DNA from 4 places in the Pseudoalteromonas sp. bablab_jr010 genome. Region 2 is predicted to be linked to each of the others. Evidence: predicted binding sites of a transcription regulator. Region 2 holds the regulator's gene; each other region holds the start of a gene.

What was found. Region 2 encodes sigma-54, which starts transcription at its own class of promoters, with help from an activator protein. Its sites were predicted from a motif close to GTTGGCACGNNNNTNGNNT; they were not measured.
Region 1: JIG37_RS16660 (YggN family protein) is a predicted target of sigma-54. The motif match lies at 3,277-3,295, and genes of this name have one in related genera.
Region 3: JIG37_RS00735 (TorF family putative porin) is a predicted target of sigma-54. The motif match lies at 2,054-2,072, and genes of this name have one in related genera.
Region 4: fliS (flagellar export chaperone FliS) is a predicted target of sigma-54. The motif match lies at 4,882-4,900, and genes of this name have one in related genera.

Annotation. Positions count from the first base shown of each region.
Region 1 covers NZ_JACDWV010000160.1:19,349-26,874, forward strand. The annotation lists gene JIG37_RS16650 (EamA family transporter) at 1-834, opposite strand, end outside; gene JIG37_RS16655 (PLP-dependent aminotransferase family protein) at 936-2,378, shown strand; gene JIG37_RS16660 (YggN family protein) at 2,441-3,241, opposite strand; gene JIG37_RS16665 (hypothetical protein) at 3,633-3,821, shown strand; gene JIG37_RS16670 (glutathione peroxidase) at 3,874-4,356, opposite strand; gene JIG37_RS16675 (AzlD domain-containing protein) at 4,464-4,763, opposite strand; gene JIG37_RS16680 (AzlC family ABC transporter permease) at 4,760-5,467, opposite strand; gene JIG37_RS16685 (cytochrome b/b6 domain-containing protein) at 5,605-6,255, shown strand; gene JIG37_RS16690 (cytochrome c) at 6,477-6,929, opposite strand; gene JIG37_RS16695 (DUF2721 domain-containing protein) at 7,033-7,503, opposite strand.
Region 2 covers NZ_JACDWV010000200.1:13,309-20,834, forward strand. The annotation lists gene JIG37_RS20620 (YgiQ family radical SAM protein) at 1-875, shown strand, start outside; gene mgtE (magnesium transporter) at 953-2,311, opposite strand; gene JIG37_RS20630 (HPr family phosphocarrier protein) at 2,523-2,795, opposite strand; gene rapZ (RNase adapter RapZ) at 2,809-3,654, opposite strand; gene ptsN (PTS IIA-like nitrogen regulatory protein PtsN) at 3,655-4,107, opposite strand; gene hpf (ribosome hibernation promoting factor) at 4,111-4,398, opposite strand; gene JIG37_RS20650 (RNA polymerase factor sigma-54) at 4,425-5,921, opposite strand; gene lptB (LPS export ABC transporter ATP-binding protein) at 6,028-6,753, opposite strand; gene lptA (lipopolysaccharide transport periplasmic protein LptA) at 6,750-7,271, opposite strand; gene lptC (LPS export ABC transporter periplasmic protein LptC) at 7,261-7,526, opposite strand, start outside.
Region 3 covers NZ_JACDWV010000029.1:11,744-19,269, forward strand. The annotation lists gene JIG37_RS00720 (hypothetical protein) at 1-355, shown strand, start outside; gene JIG37_RS00725 (helix-turn-helix transcriptional regulator) at 364-564, shown strand; gene JIG37_RS00730 (hypothetical protein) at 716-1,882, shown strand; gene JIG37_RS00735 (TorF family putative porin) at 2,171-2,848, shown strand; gene JIG37_RS00740 (aldo/keto reductase) at 2,914-3,807, opposite strand; gene JIG37_RS00745 (YIP1 family protein) at 3,978-4,688, shown strand; gene JIG37_RS00750 (efflux RND transporter periplasmic adaptor subunit) at 4,737-5,903, shown strand; gene JIG37_RS00755 (ABC transporter ATP-binding protein) at 5,903-6,610, shown strand; gene JIG37_RS00760 (ABC transporter permease) at 6,603-7,526, shown strand, end outside.
Region 4 covers NZ_JACDWV010000087.1:209,155-216,680, forward strand. The annotation lists gene JIG37_RS09505 (sigma-54 dependent transcriptional regulator) at 1-928, opposite strand, end outside; gene JIG37_RS09510 (ATP-binding protein) at 925-2,037, opposite strand; gene JIG37_RS09515 (DNA-3-methyladenine glycosylase I) at 2,166-2,753, shown strand; gene JIG37_RS09520 (sigma-54 dependent transcriptional regulator) at 3,210-4,649, opposite strand; gene fliS (flagellar export chaperone FliS) at 4,943-5,344, shown strand; gene JIG37_RS09530 (hypothetical protein) at 5,344-5,631, shown strand; gene fliD (flagellar filament capping protein FliD) at 5,852-7,261, opposite strand; gene JIG37_RS09540 (flagellar protein FlaG) at 7,302-7,526, opposite strand, start outside.

The sequences.
Region 1 (7,526 bases), on a different contig from region 2:
CACTAGGCTAAAACCCATAAAGGTATTTGCTTGCCATTCAAATCCTTCAAATAAGGTACTTAAGACCACTGCAACCAGTGGGAATAATACGATTACATAGCTTGCTCGCTCAGGGCCGATATTTTTAAGTAGCGCGAAGTAACAAGCAAATGCGATTACGGTACCAAATACTGCTAAATAGAAGAGCGATACCCAATAGCTGGTTGGGGCATTCAATGTCAGCTCAACGTCGCTTACTAAAACATAAGCTGCTAGCCCTAAAGCGCTGTATAACATACCCCAGGCATTGCCTTGAAGTACGCCAATATTACGCTGAGAGTTTCGAACACTGACCATATTCCCCAATGAAGCCACAAAGGTCCCAGACAGCGCAAGTAGTAACCCGACCAACGCACCATTACTCAAGTCGAATTGCTGAATTTGTGGCCAAAACAAGCTGGAAATACCCATTACACCGAGTAAAGCACCAAAGTAAATTCGTTTCGCAATTGGTTTTGCGAAGAACAAGCGGGTGTTAATAATGTTCATTAATAGCAACATCGAAAAGGCAATTGAGGCCATTGCTGAGGTGAGATAGTTCTGCGCCCAATACAGCACTAAATAATTTAAACCAAAGTTAAATAAAGCCAATAATGCAAAAAACCCGTGATCGCGCAGTGAATATTGCATAGGGAGTTTTTTTACCAGCACAAAGGCCCACATTAAAATGGCTGCAATGGCAAAGCGATAAAATAAAGAGACCTCAACAGCAACATCACCCAGTTGAAACTCAATAGCTAGCCAAGTCGATCCCCAGATCAGTACTGTAGCAAGGTAAAGAGCGGCGCTTTTCATAGTTAGTACCCAAAAATTGAAAGTATGTTCATTTTAATCCTCTTCTGTATACTTAACATATACAGAAAACTAGAAATGCAACCTATACAGTTTGGTGGGCTATGTCACAAGTTATCAGTCGTAGTAACAGTGAGTTCTTATATCAACAAGTTATTCAGCTAGTTAGAGATCTTTGCTTGCAAGGTTCGTTATTACCGGGTGAAAAGTTACCTTCGCTCAGAAAAATGGCAGACAAGCTCAACATCAGTATTCCTACTGTAAAGCAAGCGTATCAATTACTTGAAGGGCAAGGGCTGATCGAAGCCAGAGAAAAGTCAGGGTACTTTTTAAAGTCATCACAGTTAAATCAGTCTCGACCAAAGCGAGTTAGGCTCAGTCGAGAGCCTACCACAGTCAATAAGCAAGGCTTGATTGAGCAAGTCTACAGCGCTATCCACAAAGCTAATGTGGTGCCATTTGGTATCGCCAACCCTGTGGCTGCTGCACCGACAGATAAAGCACTGGCACGAACAATGCGCCGAGTCATGACATTAGCTGGCGCATCGGCAATTAATTACGGGCCGATGGATGGCTTTGCGCCACTTAAAAAACAACTCATTCATCGCTATCTGGACTTTGGTATTGGGGTTGATAGCGATGAATTAGTGATCACCAATGGTGCTCAAGAGGCGCTGGCGATTGCCCTTAAGTGTGTCGCTAAACCCGGTGATGTTATTGCTATCGAGTCGCCTTGTTATTTTGGCATTATCGAATTAATTGAAAGCTTAGGTTTAAAGGCACTGGAAATACCGCTGTGCCCCGATGAAGGAATATGGCTAGATGACTTGGCTCAAGCACTCGATGAACATGATATAAAAGCCTGTGTGTTTTCAACCTCATTAAATAACCCAGTTGGCAGTTTTATGCCTGATGCCAAGCGTGAGCAATTAGTGGCACTTTTAGAGCAGCGTGACGTGGTGCTTATTGAGGATGATGTTTATGGCGACTTACATTTTACGGCAAAGCGCGCCACGCCTGCACAAGCTTATTCAAAAAAGGGCTTAGTGATCACCTGCGCGTCGTTTTCAAAAACAGCCGCACCTAGTTACCGCATTGGTTGGATCATTGCCGGTAAGTTTGCAGAACAAGCAAGGCGACACAAACGCGCGCTTAGTTGCTCTGCGCCACTTATAAACCAGTGGACCTTGTATGAGTTTATAGCTAGCGGTGAGTACGACCGTAACATTCGTTTGCTTAGACAGCGCTTAAGTACCAATAAAGAACGTATGATTTGGTGCCTGCAGCAATATATGCCAAGTTGTGCGCGTATAAGTAACCCGCAAGGGGGCTGTGTTATCTGGGTTGACCTTGGTAGCCAATATGATGCGGTAAAGTTATTTCATCTGGCACTAGAGGCGGGGATCAGTATTACTCCGGGGTTGATATTCTCAGCGGGTAAAAAGTACCGTAGCTGTTTTCGTTTAAGTTATGGCTTGCCTTGGTCTGAGAGTTTAGAGCAGGCGATTAAAACGTTATCGCAGCTGACTGTGCTGGCCAAAAAATAAAAAAGCGCAGAGCAAGCTCTGCGCGAAAGGACCAAGTGTTTTGGTTCAGGGATGTTAATTCATTACTCTGCGTTCTGTTTGAAAGTAAATAGTTGATACTCTTTTAGTTCTGGTACTAGCACCACTAACTTTTGCTCTTTATGAGCGATATCAGCAAAGCTGCCGCATAATGCATCTGCTCGTTCTTCAAGTTGAGCTGCCTGTGTTTCTACGCGTGCTTCTATTTGTGCGCCCATGTTTTCCATACGTTGCTCAAACTCATCCATGTCGCCACCTGAACCTAAAAGCTCAGAACCTAGCGCAATTAAAATGCTGCCCATCGATTGCATCATGGCTGACTCGACAGCCGATTCAATTTGCTCATCAAACTGGTCTTCAAAGTTTTGGCCAAATTTTTCGAAATTTTGCTGACCCATGGTAAACGCACCTTGCTGATAGAAGGCGTTTTGCACTTCTACACTGATATCGTCCATTAATTCTGAAATGTCGCTTAGGCCATCAATATTGAAAGCATTTGATACTTCTTCGATGGCCACACCTGCTATTTTTACGCCATCAAGTGCGATATTTGCTACTTCAGGAAGTTGGCTGCGTAAGCTGTCTGAGTAATCTGCAATTGCTTGCTGTTGTGAAGCATCAAGCGACACGCTTTGACCATCGATATATAAAGTGTGTTGATCGATGATTTTCATAGTGCGATTATCGGCTGTGTATACTTCTAACTCGCTTGGTGTGATGCGTACATCATTTATAAATTCAACATCACACTGCTCACCGCTGAATGAAATATTTGTATCATTATCGTTATGAGCCATTGCGCTGGTAGCGATAAATAAAGAACTTACTAACAATAACTTTTTCATTTTTTTCTTTCCTGTTTGAAATGACACAAATACATAATCAAATTGAATGCCATAATTTATAAGTTCAATTAATTCAATGGTTTGATGTGTTTTTATGATTTTTTGAAAATTGCGGTCAATAATTTTTTAACCACTTTTTAGTCAAATTAACTAAAAAATACACATGCATAAATGACTCTTATCGAAACGATAAAAAACTCTCACTTTTCAGAAATCAAATTTAGCGCTATTTATTCACAATATTGACATATGACCTATTTAGCATGGGTGTATGGCTTTATTTTGGTGGTTTTTTAGATACTAAATTACTACTGAGCTTTTTAATCTTTGCCAATTCATCGAGCAAATTTTAATCTCAAGAATTGGTCTCAAACACTTTATGGAGTGGGTTGTGGGTAAGACATTTAGTTATGACGCGCTAGATGACGATTTTGTTGAAGACGAGTACGAAATGGTCGGGCGTAATCAACACGACAAGAAAAAGCAACGCGTTAAGAAGAAGTTGGAAGACTATCTTGAACAAAAACGCTTGCGTAGAAACTTAGGCGATGACGACTTTGACGAGTACTTGAACGACTAAGCATAAATTTAGGTAAAGAGGCAATTTGCCTCTTTATTGCTTTTAGACTTTGTTATTTGCCCAGTGCAGCAGCGATGTCTGATTCGAGCTGTTCAGGCTTTGTGAGTGGCGCATATCGCTTAATTGCTTTGCCATCTTTACCAATTAAAAATTTGGTGAAGTTCCATTTTATTTTGCGGGTGATAAACCCCGGTAACTCTGATTTTAGGTATCTAAAAACAGGGTGAGCATGTTCGCCATTCACATCGACTTTGCTCATCATTAAAAAGCTAACGCCGTAGTTAATGAGGCAGCCTTCTTTAATTTCCTTCGCGTCCCCAGGCTCTTGTTTACCAAATTGGTTACAAGGAAAACCAATTATTACTAAGCCTTGCTCATGATACTTTTCATGCAGTGCTTGTAAGCCTTCATATTGTGGAGTGAAGCCACATTTACTTGCAGTGTTTACAACAAGTACGACCTTGTTTTCAAAATCAGAAAAGTCAACGGATTGGCCTTGTAGGCTGGTAGCTGAGAGTTGGTGAAATTCGCTCATAGTGATAACTTTTTATTATTGTTGCATTGATTCTAACTTGCTTGGCATTTTTCTAAAAGGGTAAATTTTAATCAGCGGCTTTTCTTACTTGGGGATAAGCATAGCAGCTAACTTAAAATTATAAATAATCCCATTCCTGCCAGTGTTGTGTAGTATATGTTATGTGTTTTATAGGCCACGATAACAGACACAACAGCAGCACTTAGGTAAGGATTTTGCCAATCTAGATTTATCCCTTCGTCATTAATAAACACAATGGGCACCCAAATTGCGGTGAGTACGGCAGGGGCGCTAAAACTTAAAAATTGCTGCATTTTCGGGCCAACTTTAAATGGTAATGCGCGGTGTAAAAATAAGTAACGTGTGAAGAAGGTGATACACGCCATTAATAAAATGGTGATCATCATTGTGTATGCTCCTCTTTTGCTTGCCAGCGACTAATTAGATAACCCACGGTCATAGCGATAAGAGCCGCGGTGACAAGCCAAAGTTGAAAGCCCTGACTTTTTAATAGCGTTGCAACAACGCCTGCGGTGATCACAGTAGCCAGTGTTGCAAAGTTCTTTACACCCGGAATAACTAAAGCAATAAACGTGGCAGCGATGGCAAAATCAAGACCTAGGTGTGTTAAATCGGGAAGGAGGCTTCCTGCGACAATACCTAGCAAGGTCCAGATATTCCATGCAATATAAAAACTAAAACCGGCACTGAGTGCATAAATAAGGCGTACTTTCGTTCGGTACGCTTTGCGATGGTGCGAAAAAGCAAATAATTCATCGGTTAGTACAAAACTCACTGGCAGTCGCCAACGAAAGGGTTGATCTATGACTTTGTGGCGAATAGCTAAACCATATAAAAAGTGCCGTGAGCTAATAATGAGTGTGGTAAATAAAATAGTTAAAAGCGGCGTATTGCCGGCCATTAATTCAATCGCAACGAGCTGTGCTGAACCTGCAAATACCAACAACGACATAGCTTGTGTTTCTAGGGCACTGAAGCCATTTTGAACTGCTAACGAGCCACATAAAATTCCCCAAGGTAACACCGCAAGGCATAAGGGGAGCATGTCGAAAAAACCTTTTAGTAAGGCTCTTATTGTTGATTTATGCATCTTATCGCTCATGTTTGTTGTTATGGCTCAGATCAAAACAGCTGAAATAGAGGTGTGTCAAAATAACTGAAGTTTGCAATAATGTATAGCCGAGCCTGTTGCTGAAATCATTAGCATCTTTTAAAGGGAAAGTTACAATGTCAAAAGTTAAAGTATGGGATGGCTTTATAAGAAGCTTCCATTGGTTATTAGTTGCCGCCATCGCAACCCTCTATTTTAGTGCTGAAGAAGGTATGTTGGAGCTGCATTTTACTGCAGGCTACTTCACTCTAGCGCTTATTATTACACGTCTTGTTTGGGGTATTATTGGTAGTAAAACGGCAAAGCTCTCTGCACTTATTCACTCTCCTGTTGCTGCAATTAAGTCATTTACAAGCAATGAACATAAAGCGGGTCATGGCGCGGCGGGTAGTTATATGGTGATAGCCTTTTTTGCGCTACTCATCGTACAGTTAACCTCTGGCTTAATGACCAGTGACGATATTTTAACGGATGGCCCGCTGGTGGCGCATGTATCCTCAGATACCGTAGAGTTTGCCGGTTGGCTCCATCATTTAAACTTTGACATCTTGTTGTATGCCATTGTGTTGCATGTATTAGCGATTGTGATTTACCGCATTAAGGGAAAAAACTTAGTGAAACCTATGCTAACGGGTAATAGTGAGCAAGTTGCGGTTACTGAGCCTGTTACTAAATCACCGTTGATAGCTTTTGTTATTTTTGCAGTGTGCTTAGTGGTGCTATTTACGACTTGGGGTGCAGAGCCGCTCAGCTATTTGCTTGGATAGGTAATCTAATACCAATCCGCAATAATACTTAATCATTTTGAGGGATAAAACCTGTCGCTACCTGCGTTAAAAATTTCTGATTTAGAACAAACTAAATAACGAAATTTTTGCCTTGCTATCAACGAGGTTCTATTGCCTCAAAATAGACCACTTAATTAAGCGAATTGGTATAAGACATTAAAAAAGGCGCTAATAAGCGCCTTTTTAGTTTAAGTTTTTAACTAGTCTTTGAAAGACTTATGGCAATCTTTACAGCCTTTAGCCCAAGCGCCAAATGCTTTACCAATTACTTTTTTATCGCCACTTTGCGCTGCAATTGCTAGCTCATCAGCATATTGTTGGAAAGCAACTGCTTTTTTCATAAAGGTTTCGTTGTCGCTCCATACAGCTGCAAGTGCAGATGTATCACCCTTGTCAGAACCCGCTACGAAAGCTTCCCAAGGCATTTTAGATAATGCCGCTGCATTGTCGGCACGCTTTTGAAAACGTTCTGCATCAAAAGGTACTTTTCCTTTTAGCATATCGCCCATGTCACCAATTTGTACGCGGATCATTGAAAATGCTGCTTGACGATACTCGATTGCATCGCTTGGCTCTTCAAATACAGAATTTGCTGAAGCGCCTAGTGCCATTGTAGATAGCATTGCGCCTACTACTAATTGTTTTAATTTCATTCCTTTTGCCCCTTAAGATGTCATAAAAGTAAACTAACTGAGTTGTATCTTAGCTCAATATAATATTCAAGTGTATTGCGGTTAATCTTAACTTAAGTTTAATTTAATCATTTATATCTATATCAGCGAAGATCATGCCGCGGCGCATGCTTCTTGTTGCTAAGAAAACCTCGCATAGTAAAGATAAAAATCCACATATCAACAGCGCCATAGCGGCCACAAAGCAGCTAGCAATTGTCACGCTTAAGTTGATCGACTGGATATGCGATAAAAATAGACACATAACCACAGCACACACTAATAAGGCACTGAGTACACTTAAACTAAATGCGATATGTATGCAGCGAGAGCGTTTCAACAGTGCCCTTAGTTCTGTTGTAAGCGACTTATTGAAGTCTTCATCGGTACTGACTTTAAGCTTGCGTTCTAACTGCCGCGCTCGATCGGTAATACGCGCCAAGCGGTTGGAAAGCACGCCTAATGTTGCTGCAATACCGGTAATTAAAAAGACGGGTGCAACAGCAGTTTGAATCACCTTTGCCATGGTAAGAATGTTGATAACTTCTGAATTCATTTGATAGTACTCTATTTATAAGG
Region 2 (7,526 bases):
GCGGACCGACCGCGAATATGTATAAGTTGCGCTGTAAGAGCAAAAAGGCAGAGAGCACGTGTCGTCGTTTATCATGTGTTTATCCTGATATCTGTAAGCACATGGACACGGATCACACCCCAACGATTGAGCTTTATAAAAAAGCTCGAGATGTAAAAGGTGTGAAGAAAATCTTGATCGCGTCTGGCGTACGTTATGACTTAGCCGTAGAAGACCCTCGCTACGTAAAAGAGTTGGTTACCCATCACGTAGGCGGGTACTTAAAAATTGCCCCTGAGCACACTGAAGATGGTCCATTGTCTAAGATGATGAAGCCGGGCATGGGAGCTTACGATAAGTTTAAAGAGCTATTTGATAAATACTCAAAAGAAGCGGGTAAAAAGCAGTATTTGATCCCGTATTTTATTTCTGCTCACCCAGGAACGAAAGACGAAGACATGGTGAATATGGCGCTATGGTTAAAGGCTCATGACTTTAAGCTTGATCAAGTACAAAACTTTTATCCATCGCCGATGGCCAATGCAACCACAATTTATCACACTGAGATGAACTCTCTGCGCAATATTAAGAACAATACTGAGCAAGTGCCTGTTCCAAAAGGCGCACGCCAGCGTCGCTTACACAAAGCGATTTTACGATACCACGATCCTGCTGGTTGGCCGATGATCCGTGAAGCACTAAGAAAAATGGGCAAAGCGAATTTAATTGGTAAAGGGCCGAATTGTTTGGTTCCTGAAGAAGGTCGAAACGAGAAAACTGCTAAAGGTAAGGGCGGTAAAGGCCGTGCAGCTCTGACTCGTCATACCGGTTTTAGCCAGTTTAAAAAGGCCAATACCAAACCTAGAGTAGGTAAAAATAAGCAGCGTGCAAAGTAAAAGATATAAAAACGGCCCTTAAAGGGCCGTTTTTATTTATACCAATTCGCTTAATTAAGTATTATTGTGAATTGGTATTAGATCAATAGCCAGGTTGCGGTGCCTAAAAAGGCAAAGATACCGACAATATCCGTCACTGTTGTCAGTACCACACTGCCGGCGAGGGCAGGGTCAATTTTCATTTTCTTAAGAATTAATGGAATGCTTGCACCTGCAATACCTGCGGCAACAAGGTTCATAAACATTGCAAAGGCCAGTACTGCGCCGAGCTTAAAGTCCCATTGCCATAGGGCAACCACTCCAGCAATTAATATCGACCAAATAATACCATTCAGTGCGCCAATCGCCAGCTCTTTGAGTAATAAGAAGCGTTGGTTGGTTTGGTTGATATGGCCAACCGCTATACCACGAATAACCAGGGTTAAGGTTTGGCTACCCGCAACACCCCCCATTGAAGGGACGATACCATTGAGTACCGCTAAAATAGGTAAGATTGCTAAGGTGTTTTCGAAAAAGCTTGCCACAATTGCTGCTAGCAATGCGGTTAATAAGTTAACCCCAAGCCAAATAGAGCGACGCTGCGAACTTTTTAGCACTGGCGCAAAGGTATCTTCTTCGTCGTCAAGACCAGCGAGGCTTAGCATGCTGTGCTCTGCATCTTCACGGATTACGTCAACGATATCATCGATGGTAATACGACCAAGCAAGTGAGCGTTATCATCCACAACAGGGGCTGAAATCCAGTTGTGACGCTCGAACAGTTGCGCTACATCACTTTCATCCATAGAGATTAGGATTGACTCACAGTCTTCATCCATTAAATCACGAACAATTTTATCTGAAGGACTGGTCAGCAATGTAGTTAATGAAAGCGCGCCTAAAAAGCAGTTATGCTTATCAACTACATATAAGTCATCGGTACCCTCTGGTAGCTCACCTCGTAAGCGTAAATAGCGCAGTACAACATCGAGAGTAACGTCAGGGCGAATGGTTACCGTATCGCTGTTCATCAGGGCACCGGCTGAGCGCTCTTGATAAGAAAGCGCTTGAGTTGCCCTTTCTCTATCTTGCGAGTCCATCGCGCTAACAACGTCTTGATATACGGTATCAGGAAGACTACGTAAAACCTCACCTAAGTCATCGTCGTCCATATCTTCTGTAGCAGCAGCAATGTGCTCAGGCTCCATCTGGGCAATAATGCCAAGACGTACATCTTCAGAGAGTTCCTCTAGAACATCACCACGGACATCTGGGTCAACCAGCTGCCAAAGCATACGACGAATTTTATGAGGAGAAGACTCAAGTAAAAGGGCTGTATCACAAGGTGCCGTTTTGGCTAACATGCCGCGCACTTGAACAAATTGACCACTATTGAGTGACTTGGTCACTTGTTTGAGTTGTTGTAGTGGGTAATCTTGTTCAAAGGCTTCTGGCATTGGCGTCCTTACAACTGAAAAAAGTTTAAATAGGCTATGCAAATACAGCATAGTTGCTTTGTAGTGTATTTGCAGAGATATCGTCGCACTGCGATAAATTTATTAAGAGTTTTGTAATTTAGAAAAGCGAGCGATATAAAAGTAGGATATTTAAAGGGAATTTTAAATATCCGAAGTAAGTTTACCGTAAACCTTGAAGTCTTAGCAAATGCTATTCTTGCTCGTGAAAGCGTTGCGCAATTAATTCGCCGATTGCCGTTAATGCAGCGTCAGCGTCAGGACCTTCGCATACAACACGAACCTCTTTTCCTTGACTACTTTCAAGGAGCATTAACGCTAACACGCTGTCGCCTTCAGCTTCTTTCTCATCTTGAAAAAGTGTAATTTTGGCATCAAATTGCAGTGCTAGTTGCGCTAAAACAGTCGCAGCGCGAGCATGTAAGCCAAGTTTGTTTTGAATTAAAAAGGTATCTTCAGCGTGCATTGTTGGTGCCTAGTTAGATATCTTGTTCGCGGTGGCGAATTTTTACATTAGCATGAGTTTTAGAAAAGCTTTCACCAATTGTTTGCGCTAAGTAAACAGAACGGTGTTGGCCTCCTGTACAACCAATTGCAATGGTTAGGTAACTGCGGTTATTGCGCTCTAGATGTGGCAACCAAGTCTGTACAAAGGTTTGAATCTGCCAAGTGAACTTTTGCACTATGCTGTGGCTAGCTAAATAATCCCTGACAGGCTGATCGAGGCCGGTTAATGGCTTCAAATCAGGCTCCCAGTGTGGGTTCGGTAAAAAGCGTGCATCAAAAACGTAGTCAGCTTCTTTTGGAATACCATGCTTAAAACCAAACGACATAAACGTAATAATCAGTTTTTTATCTTTCTTACCTAAAATCTTTTCACGAATTGATTCTGCTAACTGATGAACACTCAAATCAGTGGTATCAATCATAAAGTCAGCGCGGGTGATCAGCACATCCAGCAGGATTTTTTCTTGTTTAATGGCAAGATCAAGCGGTAAAGAATCAATCGATAATGGATGCAAACGGCGAGTTTCAGAAAAACGCTTAATTAGGGTTTGGTCATCACTATCTAGGTAGAATAGTGTTGGGTTTGCAAAACCTGGCAGGTACTCAAGAATATCATTAAACTCTTGCTGCTCTTTCGGTAAGTTACGTACGTCGATACTGACGGCAATTTTGTCATAATTATCAGAAACACTTCGCACGAGCGAAGGCAGTAGGTTGACAGGAATATTATCAACACAGTAGTAGCCTAAGTCTTCAAGAACTCGTAAAGCGACCGATTTCCCCGAGCCTGAGCGACCGCTGATAATTATTAATTCCATTTATGCCTCTGATGCAATTACTTGAAATAGTTGCTGATCGCTTGTAGCACTTCGCAACTGTTTACAAAAATCTTTATCTTTAAGTCTATCAGCAATTGTTGACAAGGTCTTCAAGTGCAACTGGCAATCGCCATCTGGTACGATGAGTGCCACAAAAATATCAACGGGACGATTGTCTATCGCATCAAAATTGATGGGAGATTCACTGACAATAATAAATGCATGAGGTTCATCAGCACCACTCATTCGACCGTGGGGAATAGCTATTCCTCGGCCGATACCTGTACTACCTAACTTTTCCCTGTTCAGAAAAGCATCTAGGATATCTTGTTGAGATAAATGAGGAAACTGCTGGTGAGCTAACTCGCTAATATACTCAAGAATTCTTTTTTTGCTATTAAAAAGGACCGCAGCTTTGCTGCAGTCCTGATTAGTAAGTGAACTAAGTTTCATAATTTAATGTCGAGCTAATTTCTCTTTATGCTTAATGACTTGGCGATCAAGTTTATCGATCAATGAGTCAATTGCTGCGTACATATCTTGATGTTCTGTAGAAGCGAACAACTCGCCTCCGTTTACATGTAAAGTTGCTTCTGCTTTTTGGCTTAATTTTTCTACATCTAAAATGACATGAACATTATTAATATGATCAAAATGCCTTTCTAGTTTTGCGAACTTAGTGTTTACATAGTCTCTTAATGAATCAGTGACTTCTACGTGACGACCAGTTAAATTTAGTTGCATAAGCATTTTCCTTCTATGTAAAACGTCTAAATCAGACTTTTACGCTGATTAGACGGAGGTATTGCTAGAGACTCACGATATTTTGCAATTGTACGTCTAGCTACTTTAATTCCTTGCTCAGCCAATATATCTGCAATTTTGCTATCACTCAATGGTTTAACCGAGTTTTCTGCAGCAACTAACTTCTTGATTAAAGCGCGAATTGCTGTAGAAGAACACTCACCACCATTTTCGGTGCTGACATGGCTTGAGAAGAAATATTTCAACTCAAAAATTCCCCTTGGGGTATGCATATATTTTTGTGTTGTAACCCGAGAAATCGTCGATTCATGCATTTCGACCATTTCTGCGACATCGTTTAGCACCATTGGCTTCATTGCTTCTGGGCCATGTTCAAAGAAAGCTTGCTGTTGTTGCACGATACAGTTGGTCACTTTTAGTAAAGTATCGTTACGGCTTTCTAAGCTCTTAATAAACCACTTTGCTTCTTGTAAGTGAGAACGAATAAATTGGCTGTCGCTACTTGATTTAACAGAGCGAGACATCGCTGCATATTGGCTATTCACTCTAATTTTTGGCATACAATCTGGGTTTAACTCGACTACCCAGCGGCCTTTCACTTTTTTCACTGATACATCGGGTATGACGTACTCAGATTCTTCGCGTACTATGCTATCCGCAGGCTTAGGATTTAAGCTGTGAATGAGCGTCATCACTTCTTTAAGCTCGTTTTCTTTAAGCTTAGTCTTTTTCATTAAAGTGCGATAGTCGCGACTTGCTAATAATTCGATATGCTCAGATAAAACCATTTTAGTTTCAGCTAAATATGGCGTATTGGCATCGAATTGACGAAGTTGTATACACAGGCACTCTTGTAAACTTCGCGCGCCGATACCAACTGGATCGAATAACTGTATTCTTTTTAAGACAGCTTCAACTTCATCGAGTTCGATTTCTTCTTCATCATTATTTTGATTAAAGCTTTCGACAATATCTTCGCAGCTAACCGTTAAAATACCTGAGTCATCGATAGCTTCAACGATGGCAACGGCAATCGCTTCATCGGTAGGACTAAATGGTGTGAGCTGTAGTTGCCACATTAAATATTCTTGCAGTGTTTCTGTTGAAGCACCTTGGTAAATAGACTCGTCTTCAGGCATTGGCCCAGACGATGTTGATGGGGCGGCACTCATGTACTCATCCCACGTAACATCCATAGCTAAGTCATCGCTAACCGTATCCTTACTCAGAGCATCACTGCTTTCTTGCTCGAATTCGCTAGGTGCTTCGTCGGCAGACGCGCTGACTTGTACATCGTCAGACTCCGCTTTTTGCTCATTCTTACCGATGCTTTCTTCGTTGTAATCCGCTTCTTCCACTTCAAGCAGAGGATTACTATCAAGCGCTTCTTGAATTTCTTGCTGGAGATCCAATGTACTGAGCTGCAACAAGCGAATGGCTTGTTGCAGTTGTGGAGTCATTGTAAGTTGCTGGCCCATGCGCAGCTGTAATGATTGCCTCATGTATCCCTAACAATCCTTTTTAAGTTATCGGTAACGGTGAAGACACTGTTATCGATTTATTGTCATTGTATAAGTCTAGCAGATGCTCTAGTCGGTGGCGTAATGGTTACAGCCTGAATTGCTCGCCTAGATAAACATCACGTACAGTTTGGTCTGCTAATACGTGCTCAGGTGTGCCTGATGCAATTAGCTCCCCATGAGAAACAATGTAGGCTTTTTCACAAACATCAAGGGTTTCTCGAACATTATGGTCAGTAATAAGTACACCAATACCACGATTTTTTAGGTGCTCAATAATTTTCTTTATATCTAACACTGAAATAGGATCAACACCAGCAAAAGGCTCATCTAAAAGGATAAATTTAGGATTAGCGGCTAATGCACGTGCAATTTCAACGCGGCGTCGTTCACCACCTGACAGTGCCATACCTTGGCTATCGCGAATATGTTGAATGCTAAATTCATCTAATAAGTTGTTAAGCGTCTCTTCGCGCGTTGTTTTGTTAAGATCTTTGCGGGTCTCTAATATGGCCATCAAGTTTTGGTAAACTGTTAATTTTCGAAAAATAGACGACTCTTGTGGTAGATAACCAATACCTAAGCGCGCACGGCTGTGCATTGGCAAAAGCGTGATATCGTTATCATCGATGCTTATTTTTCCTTTGTCGCTTGGTACGAGGCCTACAATCATATAGAAGGTCGTTGTTTTACCTGCACCATTTGGCCCTAACAAGCCAACAATACTGCCCGCTTCAACTTCAAGACCGACATTTTTAACCACTTGGCGGCCTTTGTAGCTTTTAGCTAAAAGCTCTGCTTTTAATGTGCTCATGGTTGGCCTTTATCGTCTTTTTTATTTTCTACAGGCACTAAAATAGTGTGTACACGATCTGTTGAGTTTTCGTCTTTTTCTGCGCTGATCAGCTGTTGAGCCATATCGTAGGTAATGCTTTTTGCCGTTACTTTTTGACCCGCTTGAGTGACTTCAGCTTCGCCATTGAGTGTTAAGAAGCGCTTCGCAACATCATAACGAACTTCTTCGGCGCTGGCGCTCATCACGGTACCATCAGCTTGCTTTTCTTCGAAGTAAGCTGGTTTGCCTGTAGCGATAATTAATTCGACTGTACCTTCGGTGTCACCGCCATGTGCCTCAAGTCGCTCTGCTGTAATGCGACGATCACCATGCACGATCTCTACGTTACCTTCGAATATGCCAACGCCATCTTTTAGTTTACCGATTTGGCGATCTGAGCTAATGCTAATTTGAGCGCCTGTTTGCTCGGCAGCTGCGCCCGAAAAGGCAATCAATAAGCTTGGGATCAGGAGTAATTTCTTCAGTTTATTGGTCATAGTATATGGTTCGTGTATGGTTAGTTAACTCAACAATTTCGGCTTTTAAATCGGCTTTTAAGCCTTTACCGGTAATTTTTAAATTCGGTCCTGTTAGTGTTACAGGTTGCTTTGAAAACATCGTCATTTTATCAATGTCGACATTAATATTTTCTGCTTTTATATCTTCGATCATACCGTTATGGGTTAAGTTTTTAGCAACTACATCCCCTTCAAAAATCAGCTGATCATTTTCGTATAAAGTAGCTTCTTTGG
Region 3 (7,526 bases), on a different contig from region 2:
CATGGGAGTCACGTTATTAATTATTAGTGTTTACCCAATGCTCAAGCAAACATCAGTATTTTTACTGTTTATTGGTGTTGCCGCATTTTTAGGATCTTTCTTTATGTTTGTGATTAGAGGGGGATTTACATGGAAACTCGGTTATCGCCTTACTTATAAGGATGAATTTTTAAATACGATTGATACCATCGCTTATAAACATGTTGTGCTTGGATTGCTTTTTAGCATGGGGGCTATTTTTTTATTGTCTGATGAACTTGCTTTAAATGTATCTCATAGCATGATGGCCACATTTTACCTTGCCTTGATGTGTTTGATATATGGCGTATCAATTCTTTGGCAAAGTAGAGACTAGGTATAAAAGTGCAAAATAATATCGCTAAATTCCGCAAAGAAAAGGGGTTATCGCAGCAAGAACTTGCCGATGCCATTACAGTATCACGTAAAACCATTAGCACAGTTGAAACAGGCCGCTTTATACCCTCGGTGATTATCGCGTTAAAAATTGCCGCTCACTTTGAACTCAGTGTTGAGCAATTATTTACACTCGATGACCATGATTAATTAACCACGCCAGTCGCAATCTTACTTATAAATTATCAGTAAGATTGCATCATTTCATTACTTCGGTATGATGCACGACCCTGTTGTTTTTGCACCCTGTGTACTAAAATTAAACAACCCAATTTGGTCAAAACTGGAGTATCGATTAAGCATGAAGAAACTGCTTATTTCACCGTCAAAAATGGCGCTTGGCGAGCAAGAAAGTCAAATTTATCAAAATATCCTCAAGCAAGCCTCTGATATCAGCTTAAACCTAATGGCAGTTAAAGTAGAAAACCACCCTGAAGACTTTTTAGGTTGGTGCTATGAGCTATTAAGTGCAAGCCGCGATCGCATTAACTACGATCTGTTAGAAGATAAGCAATTACCCACTCTTAAAAAACTTCATGACTTATTAATTTCTGCAATCAGTTTTTTGCAGTTAAAAACATTAAGGGTTGCGCCATGGCCTGTTATTGCAGGCTTCATCGAGCAGCATAAAGAGCTTTTAGCCCTTGATGAGCAACTACGCTTAGCTAATTACATTGCTGCAATTAAATCGCAATCCCTAAAAGAGATGATCCCAGAAGACCGTTTAGCGTTTTCAGGTAAACACAGTGCCTCGCTTGATCCAAGCAGCTATAACTTCGACGTTGAGTGGTTTGCTTCTACCAAGAACGCGAAAGGTTTCCACCAAATGTTGAGTGATTTACCTGGTGCGTTCGATGAGGCGCTTGTACACATTCCAGCTGAGGGTGAAGTAACGCAAGAACATTATCAGCATTTTATGGTTGCTTACTTCATGGCATTTAATGGCAGCGATGAAAAGCCAACGCTTGCTCCTGCTACTCGCTTGCTTGCGATGCGCCGACCTGACGTGTTTACACCAATCGTAAATAGTAAACTTGATGCCCTTTGTGCGGCATTAGGCATTACTAAGCTTAATAACCGTGATTTTGAGCGCTACTGGCAAGATGTTGTCGAAGCAATACATAGCATGCCTTGGTTCAAAATGACCAGTGCAGCAAATGAGCTTGAACAATCTCTGGTTGAAATCAAAGCCCTATTGCCTAGCTTCTTTTATTATGCAGATAAAAGTACCGCTGATAACTCTAACTATATTAAGTTGTTAAACAAACCTAAGAGTACCACGAGCTCAGCAGGTAAAAAGACCGTACGCCGTGGCAAAGAATCAGCAGAGATACTGGTGGACCGAGCATTAGCAAGTGATGATATCCCTGAACATATCAAAGCTAAGCGCGATTCAATCATCAGTGAAGTTGAAAAAGGCCGCAGTGTTGAAGAAACCATTAGTCTAATGCGTGCAATTTTCGGCTAAGTTACTCTCAAATAAGCAAAACCCGGTTGCTTCGCAATTGTGCAACCGGGTTATTTTTTGCACCACACATGTGCGCATGAACAATTCAAATAACTATCCTTTTCACAATTAAACAAGTTTAAAAGCCTGTTTTTAAAGCCTTTAAGCATAAAATATCCCGTTAGAAATTAACTTGGCACAACCAGTGCAATATCGTATCCAGACAACACATAGAAAATGTCCTCAAATAATAACCAGACTGCAATCTGAAAATGGGACAAAATCAACATAACAACAGGATACAGAAACATGCTAAAACTAAAAAAAACGGTCGCAGCAAGCGCCCTTGCGCTATTAACTTTGAGCTCAACATATAGCTATGCAGAAGTCACAGCAAACGCTGCGGCAACTTCAAACTACTTATGGCGTGGTCAAGAGCAAGGCGGCGGTGATGCTGCAATCCAAGGTGGTATCGACTACGCAAGTGAATCTGGCTTTTATGCGGGTACTTGGGTGTCGAATGCTAGCTGGGCTGACGACATGACTTACGAGCTAGACCTTTATGCTGGTTTTGGCGGTGAAATCAATGAAACCTTTAGCTACGATGTTGGCTACATTTATTATGCATACCCAGATGCAGCATCTTACACAGATGCAGACTTCTCTGAAATCTACGGTAGCATTAGCGTGGGTAGCTTCACCTTTGGTGCAGCAGTCCTAGCAACATCAGCAGCAAGCGGTGACGGTACAGATTTTGGTGACTCTCTATATTTAAATGCTGACTACAGTTTCCCAGTTGGCAGTACCGGTGCAGAAATGGCCCTTCACTTAGGTCATTACTCAGGGGATTTCATTGGTGATGATAACATCATCGACTACGGTGTTTCAGTGTCGAAAGACGGCTTTACTTTCGGTCTTTCAGACAACGACATTGATGGTTCAGATGTAAAAGTGTACGTCGCTTACGCGGTTGACTTCACTTTATAAAGAATGTGTTACTTGCTGCAACACGAAGGGCCGTTAAGGCCCTTTTCTCATTTATATCAATACACTTATGGTACACTATGACCAGTTGATCCTTGCCAAATGCGATACCATTGTTCACGGTTCATAGTAAGCTGCTTAGCGTCAACAGCTGATTTAACACGCTCAATATTACCCGTACCAAGTACCACAGACGGTGCACTTGGGTGCATTAACAGCCAAGCATAAACAACCTGATCAATGGCTGTGGCGCCAATTTCAGCCCCAACCTGCTCCAACACTGCACGTAAACGCACCGCTTTTTCATCTTCACTTGAGAATAAGCGCCCCCCAGCTAATGGAGACCAAAGCATAGGTTTGATATCAAGTAATTGGCATTGGTCTAAGCTGCCATCATCAAGGGCTTTCATCTCGTAAGGTGAAAACTCAATTTGATTAGTCACAAGCTCAAAGTCTAAACGCGACTGCAACAAGCTAAGTTGCGATGGGGTAAAATTAGATACACCAAAGTCAAGCACATCACCATTTGCTTTTAGGGTATTAAATGCTTGTGCCATTTCATCGGCGTTCATCAAGTAATCAGGGCGATGAATAAGTAATACATCTAAACGATCAGTGCTGAAGTTTTTAAGTGACTGCTGTGCCGAGGCAATAATATGCGCGGCACTTGAATCATAATGATTTGCTTTGCCTTGTAGCCCTAGGCTTGCAAACGCAGGCTTGATACCACACTTTGTGATTATTTTGATTTCATCACGAATACTTGGTTTTAGTTTAAGTGCTTTACCAAATTCAGCTTCACAACCGTATTCACCGTAAATGTCAGCGTGATCGGTATGTGACACCCCCATTTCAATTGCATTTTCTAAAAAACTTAAGCATTGCTGGGGCGTTATCTGCCAATCTAGCAAACGCCAGAACCCTAATACCAACTCATCAATACAACGATCATTGTTATTCACCATAACGACCTACTTTTCCTAATAAATTCGACTCAAATTAACTCTTTAACCATATCACAGATTTACCAATCACAGCTGTTAACATACAGTTACAAAATAGATTGCTAATTTGTTACTAAACAGGATATTTTAGTACCTAAAAACAAATGTTATAAAACAAGGAATAAAAAATGAAATCGTCAAATGTTATGACTGCTTTGGTTGATATTTTTATCAGCCCAAGCAAAGCCTTTAATGGTTTAAAAGAGGCAAAAGGTTGGTCTTTTGTTGCCTTTATTTTACTTGCCGGCATTCTCGCTGCCAGCATGTTTGCTTTTTACAATAAGGCTGACCCGCAGTTTTTAATAGATCAACAAGTGGCAGCGGCCAGTGTTGATGCCACCATTGCAGAACAAAAAATGATTCGCCAAAGCATGGAGCAAACCATAGATATGCAAGTATGGTTTGCTATGTTTGGTGGCATTATTGGTTTGGCTGTTATTAATGCTCTAATGGCAGGCTACTACCTATTTGTATCTAAGCAAGACCCAGAAGCTAATTATGGCTATGGTGCGTGGTATGGCTTTGGTGTGTGGACTATGATGCCAATGATTATTTCAAGCCTAGGTTTACTCATCTTAGTATTAACTGCGAGTACCGACCAAATCTCACAGACGTTATTTAACTATGCTTCGATTAACCAACTTTTAATTGGTTTAGAAATTGGCCACCCATTCTACACCTTACTTGAAAGTCTCAATATCTTTTCTATTTGGGGTATTTTCATCGCAGCTATCGGTTTAAAGAGCTGGACTAATTTCACTTTCAATAAGGCGCTACTGTTTGCAGCCTTACCAAGTATTGTTATTTACGGTATTTGGACTGTAATCGCTCTCGTTTAATTCTGCTTTGAGCGGCAATATGCCGCTCTTAACTTCCAAGGAAGAAAGATGAAAAAAGCCATTATAATTGGCCTCGCTGTTACGGCATTTGTCGCTTTACTAATCTCAAAACAAGTCACAGGCAATAAAGATGCACCAGAAATGCATATTGCAGAAGTTGAACAAGGCAATATTGCCGATTCAATTTTAGCCTCTGGTAACCTAGTTTTTAACACCCAAGTGCAACTGCGCTCAGAAGTGACTGGCCGTGTAGCGAAAGTGTTTGTAGAAGAAGGCGAAAGTGTCACTGAAGGCGATATTCTTATGCGCTTAGATACGACCGCGTTTGAATCTGAAGTTGCCCGCAATAAAGCCGTGCTTCGTGCGACCGAAATCGATATTAAACATAGCGAAACCCGATTAAAAAATATTGAGCGCCAATTAAGCCGCCAAAAAGAGCTTTATGAAGTGGGCCTTGCTGGCCAAGAAGTGTATGAAAACCTACAAAATGCCCGCGATTTAGCAAAAATAGATATTGAAGCAAAACGTGAAGCTTACAACCAAGCCCAAGCATCACTATTGATTGCTGAAGACCGTTTAAATAAAAGCGTGTTTCGCGCTCCAATGAGTGGCCTACTTGCTTCGGTAAATATTAAAGAAGGTGAAACCGTTATTGCGGGAACAACCAACATTATTGGCTCAGACTTGATGCTAGTAGCTGACCCCAGCGCAATATTAGCCGAACTTCGAGTGGATGAAACCGATATTGCTGGTATCAAACTAGACCAACATGCAGATATCTATGCTGCCGCTTACCCAAATCAACCTTTTACTGGCAAAGTCATAAACATTGGCACATCAGCAAAAAATCAAGCTGGTTCACAAGGCTTATCATTTAAAGTCAAGGTACTGCTTGATGCCACTGACCGCCAGCTTTATGCCGGAATGAGCTGCCGCGCAGAAATCGCCACAAGCATTGCCGAAAACGGCTTAAAACTGCCTATTGAAGCTATTCAAAAAGAGGATGATAGCTACTTTGTCTGGAAGCTTAACGCAGATAACACAGTAACTAAAACAGCTGTTACGGTAGGTATTTCTTCAGATATCGAACAAGCACTAACCAGCGGTGTTGCAAAAGGAGATCGTATTGTTATCGGCCCAGCTAGACCACTTAGCTCACTAAAAGAGGGTGATACGGTAGCCGTTAAAAACAGCCCTGAAAAAGGTGCTAGCTAATGTCTGTGGTGATCAAACTCAGTAATATCAATAAACAATACAAAATGGGCGAACAAGTTTTCAAAGCCCTTGATGATATTAATATTGAAATTGCTCAAAATGAGTATGTTGCCATTATTGGCCCTTCCGGCTCAGGTAAATCAACCCTGATGAACTTGCTTGGCTGCTTAGATACTCCCACCAGTGGTGACTACTATTTAAAAGATAAGCTCGTAAAGCGCATGACCGAAACGGAGCTTGCTCATCAGCGTAATGAAAGTGTTGGCTTTATTTTTCAAAGTTTCAATTTATTACCACGAGCATCCGCCCTTGAAAATGTTATGCAGCCCTTAGTGTATCGATTTATCTCAGCCAAAGAGCGAAAGCAACAAGCGCTCGAATCATTACAACGGGTTGGTCTTGGCGATAAGGTGAATCACCTTTCAAGCCAACTTTCTGGTGGTCAACGTCAACGTGTCGCTATAGCTCGCGCACTAGTTACTAAGCCCCATATTCTACTTGGTGATGAGCCTACCGGTAACCTAGATAGTAAAACCACCACTGAAATCATGGCGCTGTTTGATGAGCTTCATAACGAAGGGCACACCATTATTTTGGTTACTCACGAACAAGATATTGCTGATCACTGCCAACGTGTTATTCGTTTAGTTGATGGCAAAGTTGTTAGTGATACCCGCAAAGGCGAAGGAGCAAGACAACATGTTTAAATCTGCTATCGCTGTAATGGAAGGCACAAAAGCAGCACTGATGGCAATTAAAGCCAATGCAATGCGTAGTGCCCTTACCTGCTTGGGCATTATTATTGGTGTTGCTGCAGTTGTGACCGTGGTAGCAGTAATGCAAGGGTTTACCAAGCAAATTAATGATCAGCTTGCTGACATGTCTCCTGATGTCACCAATATAAAGCCTTACACTAGCGTAGAAAAAGAAATGGTAGGGCAACAAGCAAAGTTAACCTACAGCGACTTTTTAACTCTAAAAGCACGCGTGAAAGAAGCTGAAACCTTTACTGCACTGATGTTTACTTGGCGCTTTTCGGGTGCAGCAGAGTATGGCAATAAAAGCCATGCTTCACGGGTAATGGGCACAGAGCAAGACTACCAAAAAGCTTACCGCACCTACCCAGAACTCGGCCGATTTATTCGCGCAGAAGATGATGCAAAACGCCGTAGAGTGGCGTTTATTGGCCCTTCAATTATCGAAAAGCTTAACCTGCCTGAAAACCCTGTAGGTGAATATATCAAACTCGGTGGTGAGTGGTTTCGCATTATTGGTGTTGCTGAAAAACAAGGTAGTTTATTAGGTTTTGACCAAGACGATTACATTAATATTCCGATAAGTACCATGAGTGCGCTAGAGGGCGGCAGTGTTGATACCAATGTACAAATGATGTTTCGTTTGAAAGACGATGCTAACGAAGCGCAAGTACTGGCTAAAATTCGCCGCCTCTTACGTCAATTACATAAACTGAAAGACGGTGAAGATGACGACTTTGAGTTTGAAACCGCCGAAAAAGCCCGTGCTAATATCGATAAATTTACCGGAAGTGCAACCGCAATTACCGCGGGGATCGTAGGTATCAGCCTGGTAGTTGGTGGTATCGGAGTGATGAATATCATGCTG
Region 4 (7,526 bases), on a different contig from region 2:
ACACAACAATGTCACCAGGACGCTCGGCTAATGGTTTCCACATTAGCGGAAACACATTTAAGCGATAATATAAGTCTTCTCTAAATAGATTTTCGCTCACTGCTTCTTTTAAATCTCGGTTGCTTGTAGCAAGAACACGAACATCAAGCTCTATGGTTTTACGACCACCTAAGCGCTCTACTTCGCGCTCTTGAAGTACACGCAGTAATTTAGCTTGCAAGCCTAAATCCATCTCAGTGATTTCATCAAGTAAGATGGTACCACCTTGAGCTTGCTCAAATTTACCCGGACAGGCTTGAATAGCGCCGGTAAACGCCCCTTTTTCGTAACCGAATAAGGTTGCTTCAAGCATGTTTTCAGGAATAGCCGCGCAGTTAATAGCCACAAAGGGGGCATCGCTACGATTTGATTTATCGTGGATAAAACGAGCCAACACTTCTTTACCCGAGCCACTTGGGCCGAGTACCATGACACTGGCATCTGAGCGGGCAACTTTGCTCGCGAGCTCTAATAGCTTAATACTCGATGGATCGGCAACGATTGGGCCATCGGTTTCTTTTTCCTTTTCAGGTAGATAACGACTCACCATGTTAAGGAGCACTTCTGGAGCAAACGGTTTTGCCATGTAATCAATCGCACCTAAACGCATTGCTTCTACAGCATCATCAATGGTGGCATAGGCTGTCATCATTAATACCGGCAGCTCAGGATAATTAAGTTTAATGCTACGTAATAGGTCAAGGCCACTCATGGCGCCCATTTGCACATCACTAACAACCAATGAATAGCTATTTTGCTTAAGCAAGATCATCGCTTGTTCAGCGCTATCTGCAGCAACGCAATCAATACCCGACATTTCAAGGGTATCGATCAGTGCTTCTCGTAAGCCCGCGTCGTCTTCAACGACTAAAATAGAGTTAGTATTCATTTTGCCTCCGCTGAGATTGGTTCTGCACTAATTGGCAAGATCAAACTAAAACATGCTCCCCCATGAGCATTATTAGTCACTTCAACCCGTCCTTGGTGCGCATTGGCTACTGAACTTACAACTGCAAGTCCAAGCCCCGTGCCTTGGCTTTTGGTAGTGTAAAAAGGTTCGAATAATTTGTTGGCATGACGTAAATCAACACCTGGGCCATTATCACTGACACTGATACGAACACAGTTTTCGCTAGTTTCGTCACGTTCGGCACTCAGGGTTACCACAGCATCAGAGCCAATAATTTGAATACTATTGTGGATCAGGTTTTGAATAGCACTCGCCAGAGCAGTTTTATTACCCATAATTTCAATATCTGGCTCAGGCAAGTTCACGCTAAGTTCACTGTTATTTTGTGCAACCATAGCATCAGCACCGGCTTTTACTTCATTAAGTAACTGTTGCATTGAAACGCTTTCGACCACTTGTTGCTCACCACTTTTGGCAAATAACAGCATATCGTTCACTTGGGTTTCTAAATCTTTTAAACGCGACATTAGCTTCGTATGAAAGTTGCCACGCGAGCTTTCTGGCAATCGCTTTGAGCCTAAATTTGCGGCATACAGCATGGCCGCTGATAACGGTGTTCTGACTTGATGAGCAAGCGAAGCGACCATTTTGCCAAGCGCACTTAAGCGCTGCATATGTGCTACTCGCTTTTGTAAGCGCCTGGTTTCAGTTAAATCTGTCATTAAAATTAACTGCCCTGGCTCTGGAGCAAGCGCAGTAATATCAAGCTTAATTAAACGGCCATCTTTAAGTGATACTTCATGTCCATCGTCTTGCTGTGGTCGAAATGAGCGTTGAATAACGCTAAACCACTTTTCACCTTCAAGGGGTTCACCTAGCATATCAATGGCAATTTGATTGGCTTTTGCGATCATGCCTCGGCCATCTAAAACCACCACACCCGCAGGCATGGTATCAACCAAATGGCCTAACCAACTGGCTTGTTGGCGCAGCTCACTCAATTCACCCACATACTCTTCTTGCTGTAGGCATGGGTTATATTGTTTGGCTGTGATAAATTGTGGTTTTAGGACATTTGCTAAGGCCATAATCAATACTCAAAAAATCGTGTCTACCTAGCTAAATGCACAATCCGTACCAAATTTATTTTTGTTTTATTTCAATAAATTAAAGACAAAAACAACACTGACAAAAAAATGACAATCGCGAGGGAATAATGCAAAAAGAACACCATTGTCGTTGCCCATGGCTCGATACCAGCAAAGAAGATTATGTGGCCTATCATGACCAAGAATGGGGGGTGCCATTATATGATGATCACCGCTTATTTGAGTTTATAACCTTAGAGTCAGCACAAGCGGGACTGAGTTGGTATACCATACTTAAAAAACGTGATGGCTATCGCAGTGCCTTTAAAAACTTTGTTGTTGAAGATGTTGCCAGAATGACCGAAGACGACGTCGAACGGTTAATGCAGTTTGAAGGCATTATTCGTAATCGCGCTAAAATCGCTGCTACTATCAATAACGCGCAGCGTTTTATTGAAATTCAAAAAGAATTCGGCAGTTTCTCAAACTACCAATGGCAGTTTATGGGTGGCAAGCCACTGGTAAACGACCTCGATAAATTAGCGGACTATCCGGCTATTACTGAAGCCTCAACAGCATTTGCCAAAGATTTAAAAAAGCGTGGCTTTAAGTTTTTAGGGCCAACCACTGTGTATGCGCATATGCAAGCCTGTGGCATGGTTAACGACCATAGTAATGATTGTTTTAGAAAACAAGAGATTATTGATAGTTATTAGGTGATATGGGCTAAGCTTGGCTTCTATCTTCTCGGTGCTGCAAGCAGCCTCCGGTGGTAAAAAGCTAATTAAGTAACTTATTCACAAAGAGGCTAAGAGACGCTGCGCTTATGAGGTAAAAATAAAGATGTTAAATTTTAGGCTCTAGGCTACTAGGTGTAGCGCGCAGCACCTCGATTACCTTGGTGGTAAAAGTATTAAGAGCCTGATTCACAAATAGGTTAAAGGAATATTGCGCTTTAAATATTAAAAGAAAGGGCTTGGTTTCTCATTTGTTCCTCATTATTTTCTCTTTGTGCAAAAAGCTTTTAGTGATTTATTACCACAGCAGACCCCGAATGAAAGACGGTGAGCGCGCCCGTAAGTTTAGCGCCTATAAATAAAGACACAGCCCATTCTATAGGCGTAATAACCATAGTACTTAGTTAATTTTTGCCTAAAACCTGCTCTTAACTATTAGTCACGCGTTAGGTTGTATTTCTTCATTTTTTCGACCAGTGTGGTGCGCCTAACACCTAAAATTTCTGCTGCACGTGCAACAACGTAATCATAGCGCTCTAATGCTTGGCTAATTAAGCTAATTTCTAGCTCAGCAAGATACTCTTTGAGCTCAATTCCTTCATCTGGTAATAAACCTGAGTCAGCCGTTGTTGCTGGTACTTCAGGTTCTTCATCATCGTAATCACTAAAGCCGGTACTGAAAATATCGTTGAAAGCATCTCGCTCCATCAACTCTTCAGGGTACTCAGGCTCATAAGCCTCAACTTCGATATAACGATATTTAGCTGGTAGGTCTGGCACATCAACTACTTTATCAGGGAACATGATCACCATGCGCTCAACTAAGTTAGCAAGCTCACGAATATTTCCCGGCCACGCATGCTCTTTTAAGCTTTGAATCGCACGCTCAGTGAATTTGGCCGTTGTGCCACTTTGCTCGTTCACACGACGCATTAACTCTTTTAAAAGCAGAGGAATGTCGTCAGCACGCTCACTTAGCGAAGGATTTTCAATTGGAAACACGTTTAAGCGATAAAAAAGGTCTTCACGGAAGTCGCCTTTTTCAATCATCTCTTCAAGGTTGCGGTGAGTTGCAGCAATAATTCGTACATCAGCTTGAATAGGCTTAGTACCCCCTACTCGCTCATAGCTACGCTCTTGCAACACACGTAGTAGTTTAACCTGCATTTGCAAAGGCATATCACCTATTTCATCTAGAAACAGCGTGCCGCCTTGCGCTAATTCAAAGCGCCCTTTGCGTGCAGAAATAGCGCCCGTAAAGGCCCCCTTTTCATGGCCAAATAGCTCACTTTCAAGAAGTTCGCCAGGAATAGCACCACAGTTTACCGGCACAAATGGCCCGGTATTGCGTTTAGAGAGTAAATGAACATTACGTGCAACAACTTCTTTACCTGTGCCTGACTCACCTAAGATCAGCACATTGGCATCGGTTTTTGCTACTTGCTCAATTAAAAAGCGCACATCTTTTACAGCTTCGGTTTCACCGACTAAACCATCAAATGATTTGTTGGATTTAGCTTGTTTATGGTCACCCGGTAGCATGCGCTGATATTGCTGACAATCATGCAATAGCTGAGTAGTTACGTCATGGTTAAACGGTTCACAAATTAAACCAACTACATTAGCAATGCTTAGCAGCGGTTTGAGTGTTTCACCAATTAATAAAAACGGAATGGCAGGAAACTGTTTGATCACAGCCTCGTGATTTAGCTGCTGTAAAGCACCAAGAATGACCATGCATTCTTGCTGTTGATGTTTTTCACAAAAAGACTGTAATGTAGTCTCATCAACTAATTGTGCAGTTTCACCAATGAAGGTAAGTGCTGCATGTAAACCTATCGCACGATTATTATTATTGTCTAAAATTAAGATCATTATTGGCGAACCACAGTTACCACGAGGTTAGTTAATTTCTAAATTGTAAGCGAGTTTAGGAGGGATGCAAGCGCTAAGCGGCAATTTATTGACATCAACGCCAAAAAATAGTCACTTAGCACTAAAATTTAATACTAAAGAATTAACTTACAAATTTAGCCTGTTTGAATTTTAAAATATTCTATACTCGTTGCTATAATCTCTATAGAAATGCTCAAAGAAAGATAACATCAATGGCATTAATATTGCTTATCTATTTTTATGAATCGGTGTTTTTAATATAGGATTTTCTCATGGCACATATATCGATAAAAAAGTACAGTCAAGTTAGCGTTAGCAACATTAATGAAATGTCTCCTTATGAGCAGATCAATTTGATTTTCAGCAATATTATCGGACGCTTAGCAGCAACTAAAGGCTTTATTGAGCGTAAAGAATTTGAAAAAAAAGGTGAAAATATTTCTACCTGCATTTTATTATTCGGTGCTCTACAAGATGCACTCAATTTTGAGCATGGCGGGGATATCTCTAGCAACCTACTATCGCTGTACGACTTTTGCCAACGCAGGTTAACTGAAGCAAATGTAAACAACGACATTGCAGCAGTAGATGATGTTATCCGTATCGTTAAAGAAATAAAAGAAGGGTGGGATTCTATTCCGCTCGAAGAGCGCATACCTAAAGCTGAGCAATAATGCCGAATTATAACGCTCTGAATGAATTACTCATTGCATTATCAGAGCACATAGATAAAACAGATATTGAGCTGGCAAGCCAAACGTTAATAGCTATTGACCAAGAGTTAAAACATTGGTGTGAGAGTGAAACACCACCTCAAGAAAAAGAGTTATTAGCTATACAAGCTAAAATTTTAGCCGCTACAGCTAGACTTAAAAACGCGAGAGATAAAACTCAGGCCGAGTTAATCAACCAGCGTAAATCACAAAAAGCTATTTCTAAATATAAAGCAACTAAACGCTAATTTTCGTTTAGTTGCTTTTGACATACTCAGTTATATAAACGCGTTATTAGCGCTATATCAATTGTGAAAAATAAAGTCGCGGTTGTAGATAGTGAATTGGTTTTTGTACTTCTATTCAAACAAAGTAAAATATTTACTAAATAGATCGTTTATGAACCAAAAGCAAAAAAGCGCCAAAAGAGTTGGCGCCTAAATACCGATAAGAAAATAGACTAATCAATTATTTACTTTGCTTAACAACCCCTGGCATATTATCAAGCTGCGCTTGCACATAGCTACTGGTTGAGTTCATCTGGGCTACAAGTAAATCCATGCTATTGTACTGTGCGTATAAACGAGACTCTAACGACTCCATTTTTCTTGCAAAATCAATTCGCTCATCATCTAAGCCATCTAACTGGGTTTGTTTACTGTCAATTCTGTTTTGAACAATACCATCTGAGTCTGTATAAAAGCTCATTAGCTCATCAAAAGACTGTGCAAAACCGCCCTCGTCTTCATTTTCACCTATAAAGAACTCCTGCACTAGGTCTACATCTGCTTCGACTTGCTCGTTTAGGCGTTCTGTGTCTAGGCTTAATTTACCGTAACGGTCTGCTTCAACCCCAAGCTTAGATAACGACAAACTACTGCCATCACTCAGGGTTACTTCACTGGTTAATTGCTGACGGAGTTTTGACATTACCCCACGAAGCATAGAATCACCAGCCATCACACCAGCGCCGTCTTCACCTGATTTACCTAAATTATTACTAAGCTCAAGTAATTCGTTATAACTTTCAATAAAACTGTTTAAGCCTGCTTTAATATTATTGTTATTTTCAGTAATTTTTAACGTGCTATCATCGTCATCAGTGCCATGTGCTTTTTTGGCGGTAATCGTTACACCGTCAATAACATTTGCAAACTCGTTATCACTGCTAGTAACTGTTAAATTACCATCTATGGTAATTGAAGCATCTATTGCAGCAATTACTTCACTGATGTTTGTCACCCCTGCATCTGTGTCATAGCCTAGAGCCGATAAACCTGCCGCGTCAGTATTATCGCCATCAGCATCAGTTGCTGTAACTTTTATTGCGTTTTCAACACCACTATTTTTTGCGGATAAAACTAAATGCTGGCCATTATCGTCGGTAATAATCGTTGCTGTTACATTGTCGTTATCTTTACTGTCATTAATCGCATCACGAATTTCAGACAAAGTTGCAGTATCTGACACATCAATATCAAAACTATTCTCACCTGACGCTATAGTTAACGTCCCTTCACCAACTGCGGCATCTTCTGCAAATGCACTTGACATCAATTTATGTTCAGTCGCAAGATTGTTTACTTTTACATTATAACCACCAGGCTGAGCCTCTTTATCTGAGCTTAGTGTTACAAAATCATCACTACCAGAAATACTACGTTTTTGGTAGTTATCAACCTCACCTAACGCTTCCATTGAGGTTTGCAATTTTTCAAGCGCTGATTTTAGTGCACCTGCAGCTGAAATATCTGTAGTTAACGTTGCTTCCTTGTTGTTTAAACGTGAAGTAAAAGGGGTACTTTCAGCGCTAACCAAAGCATCAACAATATCTGCTACTGCTAAGCCCGAGCCTAAACCATTAAATGAAATAGCCATAATACTTCCTCACATTACACATTTAACTTAACAAAAAACTTTAAACAGTTTGATCAATTAAAAAACCTGCGGTTTCTGAAAGTTTAGCCACTAGGCTCAACACTTCTTCAGATGGGTATTGCTTAATTAGCTCACCACTGTTTTTATCAACCACTTTAATAACATCACGGCCCGACTCTTCATCAACTTGAAACTGCAAACTTCGATTCATTTCGCCCATGAAATCTTGCAATTGTTGCGCCATCTTCTCAAGCTGCTCACGGCC